Bacillus pumilus: one gene and its partners. The protein of the gene in region 1 interacts with the protein of each later gene in a pairwise test. Links are inferred from orthologs where the notes say so. Each region holds a gene or a part of one and is shown in the gene's direction. Other genes may lie near its edges.

Region 1 (3,063 bases):
GACTGTAGAAGTTGCTTTTCGTTTGGGCGTAGACCCTCGTAAAAACGACCAACAAATCCGCGGTGCAGTTGTACTTCCTAACGGAACTGGTAAAACTCAACGCGTTCTTGTGTTCGCTAAAGGCGAAAAAGCAAAAGAAGCAGAAGCTGCTGGAGCAGACTACGTTGGAGATTCTGATTACATCACTAAAATCCAACAAGGCTGGTTCGATTTCGATGTAATCGTTGCAACACCTGACATGATGGGTGAAGTTGGTAAGATCGGTCGTGTACTTGGACCAAAAGGTCTTATGCCAAACCCTAAAACAGGAACTGTTACATTTGAAGTAGAAAAAGCAATCAATGAAATCAAAGCTGGTAAAGTAGAATACCGCGTTGATAAAGCTGGTAACATCCACGCGCCAATCGGAAAGGTTTCTTTCGAGGACGAAAAGCTTGTTGAGAACTTTGCAACAATCTATGACACAATCCTTAAAGCAAAACCTGCAGCGGCTAAAGGTGTATACGTGAAAAACGTTTCTGTTACATCTACTATGGGCCCTGGTGTGAAAGTGGATCCATCTTCTTTCTCTGCAAAATAAATCTTGACTTATCACAATCATTTTGATAATATCAAAATGTTGTAAAATAGAATATGTCCATTTATACCGTAGACAGCAGGGGCCTTATGGCTTAATTAACCCGCCGAGGTGTATATGTCACAGTCTTACGTTAACGTATGCTTGTATATACAGCCTCCATGTCTTAATGGAGGCTTTTTATATGGAGAACCGTTCGTTAGGAACGTGATGGCCTGATCGGTATAAGTGTTACACAAACAATGTACAGGAGGTGTAACCATGAGCAATGCAATCGATACAAAAAAAGTTGTCGTTGATGAAATTACTTCTAAATTTAAAGACAGTATGTCTACTGTAATTGTAGATTACCGCGGTCTTTCAGTTTCTGAAGTGACTGAACTTCGTAAACAGCTTCGTGACGCTGGCGTAGAATTCAAAGTTTACAAAAACACTTTGACTCGCCGTGCAGTTGAACAAGTTGAACTAACAGGTTTAAACGATTTCTTAACAGGTCCAAACGCTATCGCATTCAGTAACGAAGATGTTATCGCACCTGCGAAAATCATCAACGAATTTGCGAAAAGCCACGAAGCTTTAGAAATCAAAGCTGGTGTCATCGAAGGAAACGTAGCGACTGTAGAAGAAGTGAAGGCTCTTGCGGAACTTCCGTCTCGCGAAGGCTTACTATCTATGTTGCTTAGCGTTCTTCAAGCTCCAGTTCGTAACCTTGCTCTTGCTACTAAAGCAGTTGCAGATCAAAAAGAAGAACAAGGCGCTTAATGCGTACTTAACGTAAAAAACTTAAAATGGAGGAATTACAAATGGCTTTAAATATCGAAGAAATCATTGCTTCAGTTAAAGAAGCAACTGTACTTGAGTTAAACGACTTAGTAAAAGCAATCGAAGAAGAATTTGGCGTAACTGCTGCTGCTCCTGTAGCTGTAGCTGCAGCTGGTGGTGCCGCTGCTGAAGAGAAAACTGATTTTGATCTAGTACTTGCTGGTGCTGGAGACCAAAAAATCAAAGTTATCAAAGTGGTTCGTGAAATCACTGGTCTTGGCTTGAAAGAAGCTAAAGAACTTGTTGACAACACTCCAAAACCACTTAAAGAAGGTATTGCTAAAGAAGAAGCTGAAGAACTTAAAGCTAAGCTTGAAGAAGTTGGCGCTTCTGTAGAAGTTAAGTAATCTTCGCCTAATCTTTTGGGAAAGCTCGCTTTTACTGGCGGGCTTTTTCTTTTCTATTCTCCTGAAACGATTGAATCCAGAGGAGGTCCATTCACCATGAGTGACCACTATTATACGGAAAAGCCATCAGTGAAAAGCAATAAACAGACATGGGACTTCACCTTGAGAAACCGTACCTTTACTTTTACAAGTGACAGTGGAGTGTTTTCTAAGAAAGAAGTCGACTTTGGTTCAAGGCTTTTAATTGAAGCTTTTGAAGAACCTGATGTGGATGGCGATATCTTAGATGTCGGTTGCGGTTATGGACCGATTGGCTTATCGTTAGCAAACGAAATGACGAGCCGCACCATTCATATGATTGATGTGAACGAAAGAGCAGTCGAACTTTCAAAGGAAAACGCTAAACATAATCGCGTTGATAATGTCCGCATCTATCAAAGTGATTTGTTCTCGAATGTTCATTCATCAGCTGCTTTTGCCTCTATACTGACCAATCCCCCAATACGGGCAGGGAAGAAAGTTGTACATGCGATCTTTGAAAAAAGTGCTGATCATTTATTGCCGGAAGGTGAGTTGTGGGTGGTTATTCAGAAAAAGCAGGGCGGACCATCTGCGATTGAGAAATTAGAACAGCTCTTTGGAGAAGTCGAAGTTGTATTGAAAAAAAAGGGCTACTATATTATCAAAGCTAAAAAAGTTTGACGCAGTTTCCTAGCTGTGTTAACATTATAAAATGCCAATGTGTATATTTTGCTTAATAGGCTTAAAAAACAACTGTTTTGTATAAATTATGCATATTTGGGAAAACTAATAAAATCGGTATTTGTTTTTGGATGTGGTTTTCTTATTTTAGAAACCCTTTTTTCTTTTGTCTTGTAAAAGTATTTCTTTACTGACATTTGAAAGGCTGAAATACTTTTTACACATATAATACGCATGATTTGAGGGGTGAATCAGTTGACAGGTCAACTAGTTCAGTATGGACGACACCGCCAGCGCAGAAGCTACGCACGCATAAGCGAAGTGTTAGAATTACCAAATCTCATTGAAATTCAAACCTCTTCTTATCAGTGGTTTCTTGATGAGGGTCTTAGAGAGATGTTTCAAGATATATCCCCAATTGAGGATTTTACTGGTAACCTTTCTCTTGAATTCATTGATTACAGCCTAGGGGATCCTAAGTATCCTGTAGCAGAATCAAAAGAACGTGATGTAACTTACTCTGCTCCACTAAGAGTAAAAGTTCGTTTAATTAACAAAGAAACTGGAGAAGTAAAAGACCAAGATGTGTTCATGGGTGATTTCCCAATCATGACA
Region 2 (3,118 bases), 100 kb from region 1 along the record:
TAATTCTTCTACTTCGCTCATTCGATTTTCTGCGGCAAGCTGAACAAGAATGCCATAGGCCACTTTTTGACCATGTAACATATGGTGCGTTTCCTCAATAAACGTCAATCCGTTATGGATGGCGTGGGCTCCTGCCATTCTTCCGTAGCGTCCTCCGTAGCCGCCGACCGTGCCAGCTAATGTAATAATGGTATCCGTTACATCTGCAAATGCTTGCGAAAGCTGACCCGTTTGCAAGCTGTGGACAGCTTCTTCGCTATGGGAAACAAGAATATCCCTCACGTATACCGCCTGTTTTAGTGCTGCATGCACCATGAGCGGCAAGGAATCCTTTGCATTTCGAATAATGGCTTCCGCTTCATACCATTTGGCCAGCGTATCTCCAATCCCACTTTGAAGGTAGGAAAGAGGAGACGAGAGCAAAAATGTATGATCAATGAGGGTGAGGTAGCTGGACCGCTTATGGTAATCGACTCTCATGAAATTCCCCTTTTCATCGTAAATGACGCTAAGAGGTGTAGATGCAGCACATGTCCCCGGGATGGTTGGAACCATGATCACTTCAATTTGAAGAGCCTCTGCTACTGACTTGGCGGTGTCTAAAATCGTGCCGCCTCCGATCCCGATTATCACATCTGCCTCTTGCAGTTCTTCCGCGATTCGAGTGATGGCATTGGGTGAACTGTATCCTTTGTGCTGAACAACAGGCCAATATGGCGGAAGTTTTGTGTACTGTGAAAAAGCATGAAATGAATCATATCCCGTCACGACAGCGGGCGACTGGAAGGATGGAGAAACAAGTGAATCGAGTTCATGATAAATGCCTTTTTGAGAAATAAATTGGTTTGGACCGCTTCTGACGATATCTTCTGGCTGGATCATTGCGTTCTGCTCCTTTACAACATCATATTTCATAAATCATCTCATTTTACTGAAAGTTCTGTCAAATATGAGAAGAAAGACCCTTCCGTTTTATGGAATTGAGCCGCTGTCATTGCCTTTAGGTATGTATTTCCTGTATGATAAAGAACGGTATGTTCTCATTAAATTTAAGAGGTGTTTATATATATGGAAAAACAATATCGTGTCTTACTTTACTATCAATATGTCCCCATCGAGGACCCAGAGACGTTTACAGCAGAGCATCTAGCATTCTGTAAGGAGCTTGGTTTGTTAGGTCGTATCCTTATCTCAGCAGAAGGCATAAACGGAACGGTTTCTGGTACCATTGAGCAAACGGACAAGTACATGCAAGCATTAAAGGAAGATCCGCGCTTTGCGTCTATGCCGATCAAAATTGACGAAGCAGACGGTCATGCGTTTAAAAAAATGCACGTCCGCCATCGAAATGAACTAGTGAATCTGAGCCTTGAAGATGATGTGAACCCGTTAGAATTAACAGGTAAGCATCTTAGCCCGGTTGAATTTTACGAGCAAATGCAATCACCTGATACCGTTGTGATAGATGCACGTAATGATTACGAGTTTGATGTCGGCCACTTTAGAGGGGCAGTTCGTCCTGATATTGAGACATTCCGCGAATTACCGGAGTGGATTCGTGACAATAAAGAGATTCTTGAAGGGAAAAAAATCCTGACGTATTGCACAGGCGGCGTACGCTGTGAGAAATTCTCAGGCTGGTTAAAGCGTGAAGGCTTTGAAGATGTCTCTCAGCTTGACGGCGGAATAGTCACGTATGGAAAAGATCCAGAAGTTCAAGGGAAGCTTTGGGATGGTCAATGCTATGTGTTTGATACTCGTTTAACAGTGCCCGTGAATCAAACAGAGCATGTGGTTGTCGGAAAAGATTTCTTCACTGGTGAGCCTTGCGAGCGTTATGTGAACTGTGCAAATCCTGCATGTAACCGCAAAATGATTGCAACAGAAGAAAGCGAGCATAAATATATGCGCAGCTGCAGCCATGAATGTCGTACAAGTGAACGTAACCTTTATGTGAAACAGCACAACCTGTCTGAAGAAGAAGTGCAAGAAAGACTAGCTGTGATTGAACAAGAACAAGCGATCTCACAAGGATAGAGGGAACCCCCTTTATCCTTTTTTTCTATTCATGATAGGGCTCAGAAGGAAGAGGGATTCATTTCCTCTTTCTTTTTTGTTTTGTTTTTTTCAAAATAAGGGTAAAGGTAGTTATTCAGTCTAATAGATTGCATCATTGAAAAAGCGCTTTCTTAAGAAATAAGCATGTTCGACTATTTCAGAAAATGGAGAATTGAGAGATAATAAAACAGGCGAAAAAATGAACAAAGGTAAATATTTAGTTGAAGAAATATTTGTCAATTGAATGAAAAGTGAGCTGCAATGAAAGAAAGGTGCTTACTTGGGCACATGCTTTGTAATTTAATCGAAAGGTGTTATGAACATGAATCATTTACATCGTAGAATGGGAACTTTCGCTTTAATGATGGTAGGTCTTGGCTCAATCATTGGTTCAGGATGGCTATTCGGTGCTTGGCGTGCCGCTCAAATTGCCGGCCCTGCGGCTATTTTATCCTGGTTGATTGGGATGGTTGTGATTTTATTTATCGCTTTGTCTTATAGTGAACTCGGATCGATGTTTCCAGAGGCAGGGGGAATGGTGAAATATACGCAATATTCACACGGCTCTTTTATCGGGTTTATTGCCGCTTGGGCAAACTGGATCGCCATTGTCTCCGTCATTCCGGTTGAGGCGGTGGCTTCTGTCCAGTATATGAGTTCGTGGCCTTGGGAATGGGCAAAGTGGACAAGCCATTTGGTCACAAAAGGGGTGTTGACGACAGAAGGGCTCATGGTCGCCAGTGTGCTTCTTGTGATTTACTTTCTGCTCAATTATTGGACAGTAGGGTTATTTTCAAAAGCCAATACATTCATTACCGTGTTTAAAATTGTCATTCCAGGATTAACAATTGGTGCGCTCTTATTCGTAGGTTTTCATAGTGAGAATTTTACTTCGGGAACAAGTATTGCCCCTAACGGCTGGGCGAGTGTGCTGACAGCTGTTGCGACATCAGGAATTGTGTTTGCCTTCAATGGCTTCCAAAGCCCGATTAATATGGCGGGTGAGGCGAAAAATCCAGGCCGATCAATTCCGATTGCTATTGTTGGATCCATTTTGATT
Region 3 (4,080 bases), 2.5 Mb from region 1 along the record:
GATGACACATGCTCCTGTGTGAGCCACGTGATAATAAGATAACCCGTTTGCGCACCGCCCATGGCAGAGACAATTAATAAAATCTGCTTGAAAATATCACGCGTGTTCCCTTCAAAAATACCTCTTTCAAAGCTATAAACAGCATCAAACGTTCCGCCGATAGCTGCGACAAGCGCCCAAATCTTTAAACGGTTGGCAAGACTCGTAATAATGGATAAAGGCGGCTGACCGGACAAATAAGCACCAACACCGCCTATAATGGCACCACCCAAAATGACCCCAAGTGCAATAAAATAACAGCTAATAAAATTTGGAATAAAAGCTTCCTTCACATCCATTTTGTCCACCTCACTCTATTCAATATATGGTGCGTGCGGGACAAGTATGAACGGACAGAAAAGAAAGAACATTTGTTTCTCATCGCATCGCGTTTTATAATGAAAGAATGACTTTAGACGAAAGGAGTGGATTAAGCATGTCTTATGTTCATCTTCAGGTCCACAGTGGATACAGCTTATTAAGCAGTGCAGCAAAAGTAAAGGAGCTCGTGCTGAAAGCGAAAGAACTTGGCTGCAAGGCGCTCGCTCTTACCGATGACCATGTGATGTATGGAACGGTTGAATTTTATAAGGAATGTAAAAAACATGGCATCAAGCCTGTCATCGGTTTAACAGCTTCTGTCTTCATAGATGAACAAGAGACAGAGGCTTATCCCTTGGTACTCCTTGCCAAAAACAATGAAGGCTACCAAAATTTGATCAAGATCAGCAGTGTGCTGAAATCAAAATCAAAAGCTGGACTGAAAGAGAAATGGCTGAAAAGCTACCACCGCGGGCTCATTGCCATGACACCAGGCGTTTCTGGTTACATTGAAACGCTGCTTCAGCATGATCAGCTAGAAGAAGCGCATGATGCGGCGAAACAATTGAAACATATTTTCGGTGAGGGACATGTATACATCGCACTTCAGCCATTTCAGCAAGACGAATCGCTTGCCGGTAAACTGAGGGACGTCTCAAAAAGTGCCGACATTCCTCTTGTTGCGACAGGAGATGTCCACTACATCAACCTGGAAGACAAAACGGCCTATATGTGTTTAAAGGCTATTAAAGCAGGGCAGCAGCTGCCTGAGGTTGAGGAAGACCGAGCAGAAAAGCATTTCAGAACCTTTGAAGAAATGAAGGAATGGTATACGCAGGATACGGAGCTGCTATCAAGAACGGTGGAGATCGCAGACCGCTGTGAAGTCGATTTAAATCTTGGGCAGACAAAACTCCCATCCTATCCGACCCCTGATCAATCAACAGCAGATCAGTTTTTACGCAAAGTGTGTGTAGAAGGGATGAAGCAAAGAAAGATTGCTTCAAATGACGCGTATGTGAAAAGACTTGAGTACGAACTGAGCATTATCCAAAAAATGAATTTCAGTGATTATTTTCTCATCGTGTGGGATTTTATGAAGTATGCCCATGACCAAGGCATTGTCACAGGGCCGGGCCGGGGATCGGCAGCAGGTTCACTTGTTGCCTATGTACTGTTTATTACGGATGTTGATCCGCTCCGTCACGGCCTGTTATTTGAGCGTTTCTTAAATCCTGAGCGAATCAGTATGCCTGATATTGATATTGATTTCCCCGATACGAGAAGAGATGAAATCATTTCTTATGTAAAAGACAAATACGGAGACATGCATGTGGCGCAAATTGTCACGTTTGGAACACTTGCAGCAAAAGCAGCCTTAAGAGATGTCGGGCGTGTGATGGGGATTGATTCAAAGGCAGCGGACCGTCTTGCAAAGCTGATTCCATCAAAGCCAGGAACGACGCTGAAAGAAGCGCTAGCTGCATCTCCTGAATTAAAAGCAATGCTCCAGCAGTCCGAAGAGCTCAGGCAAGTCTTTCAAACTGCTTTAAAGGTAGAAGGCTTGCCAAGACATACCTCGACACATGCAGCCGGCGTTGTGCTGAGCGAGGAGCCGCTGACAGAGATTGTTCCTATTCAAGACGGTCATGATGGTGTGTATTTAACGCAGTATGCGATGAATTATTTAGAAGATCTTGGGCTTTTAAAGATGGATTTCTTAGGACTAAGAAACTTAACCTTAATTGAATCCATTAAAAACCAGATTGAAAGACAGGAAAACGTCCACATTAACTTTAGTGACATTTCATATGAAGATCAGAAAACATTTGAATTGTTATCAGCGGGAGATACGACTGGGATTTTCCAGCTTGAATCACAAGGGATGCGTCAGGTGCTGAGACGCCTTAAGCCCTCTAGTTTAGAAGACATCGTGGCAGTCAATGCCCTCTATCGCCCAGGTCCAATGGAGAATATCCCGCTTTTTATCGACCGAAAGCACGGCAGAGTCAAGGTCTCTTACCCGCATCCTGATTTATATGACATTTTAAAAGACACATATGGGGTCATCGTCTATCAGGAGCAAATTATGCTGATTGCAGCGAAGATGGCAGGCTTTCAGCTTGGCGAGGCAGATCTATTAAGAAGAGCTGTTTCGAAGAAGGATAAAAAGGTCCTTGATGAAGAGCGGAGCCATTTTGTTGAAGGATGCCTAAAAAAGGAGTATCCTGTTAACATTGCAAATGACGTTTATGACTTAATCGTCAAATTTGCAAACTATGGTTTTAATAGAAGCCATGCTGTTGCATATAGCATGATTGGCTTTCAGCTTGCTTACTTAAAAGCGCATTATCCGTTATATTTTATGTGCGGACTTTTAACGAGTGTGATTGGAAATGAAGACAAAGTCGCTCAATATTTCTATGAGGCAAAGGAAAAAGGGATATCTGTGTTGAAGCCTTCTATTAATAAGAGTGAATTTCCATTTACGGTTGAAAAAGGGGAGATCCGCTACAGCTTAAGAGCGATCAAAAATGTCGGAGTGTCAGCTGTAAAGGATATATACAGGGCAAGACAGGAAAAGCCGTTTGAAGATTTATTTGATTTTTGCGCAAGAGTATCAGCAAAGAGTGTCAACCGAAAAACGATTGAAGCGCTCATTTTTTCAGGGGCGATGGATGAGCTTTATCCAAATCGTGCTTCGTTATTGGCATCAATAGATATTGCATTAGACCACGTGTCATTTTTAAATCCAGATGATCAGCTCGACTTTCTGGGGGATACAACCTTCTCCATTAAGCCAAAATATGCGGAGATAGAAGAATTGCCGCTTGTCGATCTCCTGCAATTTGAAAAAGAGGCACTTGGACTATATTTATCAAATCATCCTGTACAAGCGTACCGAGATCGCTTAAGAGAGAATGGTGCAGTGGACATCATCAGACTTTCTTCCTATATAAAGCGAAAGGTCTCAATGGGTGGTCTTTTGACAAAAGTGAAATCGATTCGAACAAAAAATGGACAATCGATGGCATTTATCACATTTGGGGATGAAACGGGAGAAATGGAAGGCGTCGTCTTTCCAGAGCAATTTAGAAAGCTGTCCCCCTTACTTGAGGAGGGCGCCATGCTTTATGTTGAAGGCAGAATAGATGTCAGAAATGACAGCAGCCAGATCATCGTGCAAGAAGCCGTTCTGCTTGAAGAGATGGGCACACAAAGAAAAGAGTCTGTCTACATTCGGGTGAAAGAAGAAAATCATACGCAGGAGCTGCTAGAGCAAGTAAAGCGGGTGATCTCGATGCACAGCGGAGAAGCAGATGTCTATTTGTATTATGAGAAGCAAAAAAAGACAGTGAGACTTCCAGATGCATACAAAGTTCATGCAGATCATGCTGTCATTTTCCAGTTAAAAGAGCTGCTCGGTGAACAAAACGTTGTGATTAAATGATGACAAATCGCTTGAATATGTTTTACAAATTCACCTATTGTGTTATCATTTTAAAGATTCTGTGTATTTAAAACTGCCAGTATGTGCTTATCAACTTAGCAATTCATTAAATCATTTTCCACTTGAAGGAGTGTTCATCACATGTCATTAAGAGAAGAAGCATTACATATGCACAAAGAGAATCAAGGCAAACTTGAATCAAAATCAAAAGTACAAGTGAAAAATGCGAAAGACTTGAGCTTGGCTTACTCACCTGGTGTTGCAGAACC

What was found.
Region 2: the proteins of rplL (region 1) and trhO interact in binary tests that used the Escherichia coli proteins (3 or more experiments, as listed by UniProt). The link is inferred for Bacillus pumilus from one-to-one orthologs.
Region 3: the proteins of rplL (region 1) and dnaE interact in binary tests that used the Escherichia coli proteins (3 or more experiments, as listed by UniProt). The link is inferred for Bacillus pumilus from one-to-one orthologs.

Annotation. Positions count from the first base shown.
Region 1 is NZ_LT906438.1:122,382-125,444, forward strand. The notes cover bases 157-3,063. They hold rplL (50S ribosomal protein L7/L12), read left to right. Parts: upstream 157-1,380; coding sequence 1,381-1,746; downstream 1,747-3,063. Other genes in these bases: rplA (50S ribosomal protein L1), read left to right, coding at 157-580; rplJ (50S ribosomal protein L10), read left to right, coding at 839-1,339; CKW02_RS00685 (class I SAM-dependent methyltransferase), read left to right, coding at 1,843-2,448; rpoB (DNA-directed RNA polymerase subunit beta), read left to right, coding at 2,704-3,063. Also shown: more of rplA, read left to right, coding at 1-156. UniProt on the Escherichia coli protein: The binding site for several of the GTPase factors involved in protein synthesis (IF-2, EF-Tu, EF-G and RF3). Is thus essential for accurate translation.
Region 2 is NZ_LT906438.1:226,652-229,769, forward strand. The notes cover bases 91-3,052. They hold trhO (oxygen-dependent tRNA uridine(34) hydroxylase TrhO), read left to right. Parts: upstream 91-1,068; coding sequence 1,069-2,037; downstream 2,038-3,052. Other genes in these bases: CKW02_RS01335 (iron-containing alcohol dehydrogenase family protein), read right to left, coding at 91-879; CKW02_RS01345 (glutamate/serine transporter AimA), read left to right, coding at 2,381-3,052. In the rest of the region: more of CKW02_RS01335, read right to left, coding at 1-90; more of CKW02_RS01345, read left to right, coding at 3,053-3,118. UniProt on the Escherichia coli protein: Catalyzes oxygen-dependent 5-hydroxyuridine (ho5U) modification at position 34 in tRNAs, the first step in 5-carboxymethoxyuridine (cmo5U) biosynthesis.
Region 3 is NZ_LT906438.1:2,609,610-2,613,689, reverse strand. Bases 88-4,011 are described here. They hold dnaE (DNA polymerase III subunit alpha), read left to right. Parts: upstream 88-475; coding sequence 476-3,811; downstream 3,812-4,011. Other genes in these bases: ystJ (NADP-dependent malic enzyme), read left to right, coding at 3,953-4,011; ytrH (sporulation membrane protein YtrH), read right to left, coding at 88-338. In the rest of the region: more of ytrH, read right to left, coding at 1-87; more of ystJ, read left to right, coding at 4,012-4,080. UniProt on the Escherichia coli protein: DNA polymerase III is a complex, multichain enzyme responsible for most of the replicative synthesis in bacteria. This DNA polymerase also exhibits 3' to 5' exonuclease activity. The alpha chain is the DNA polymerase catalytic subunit.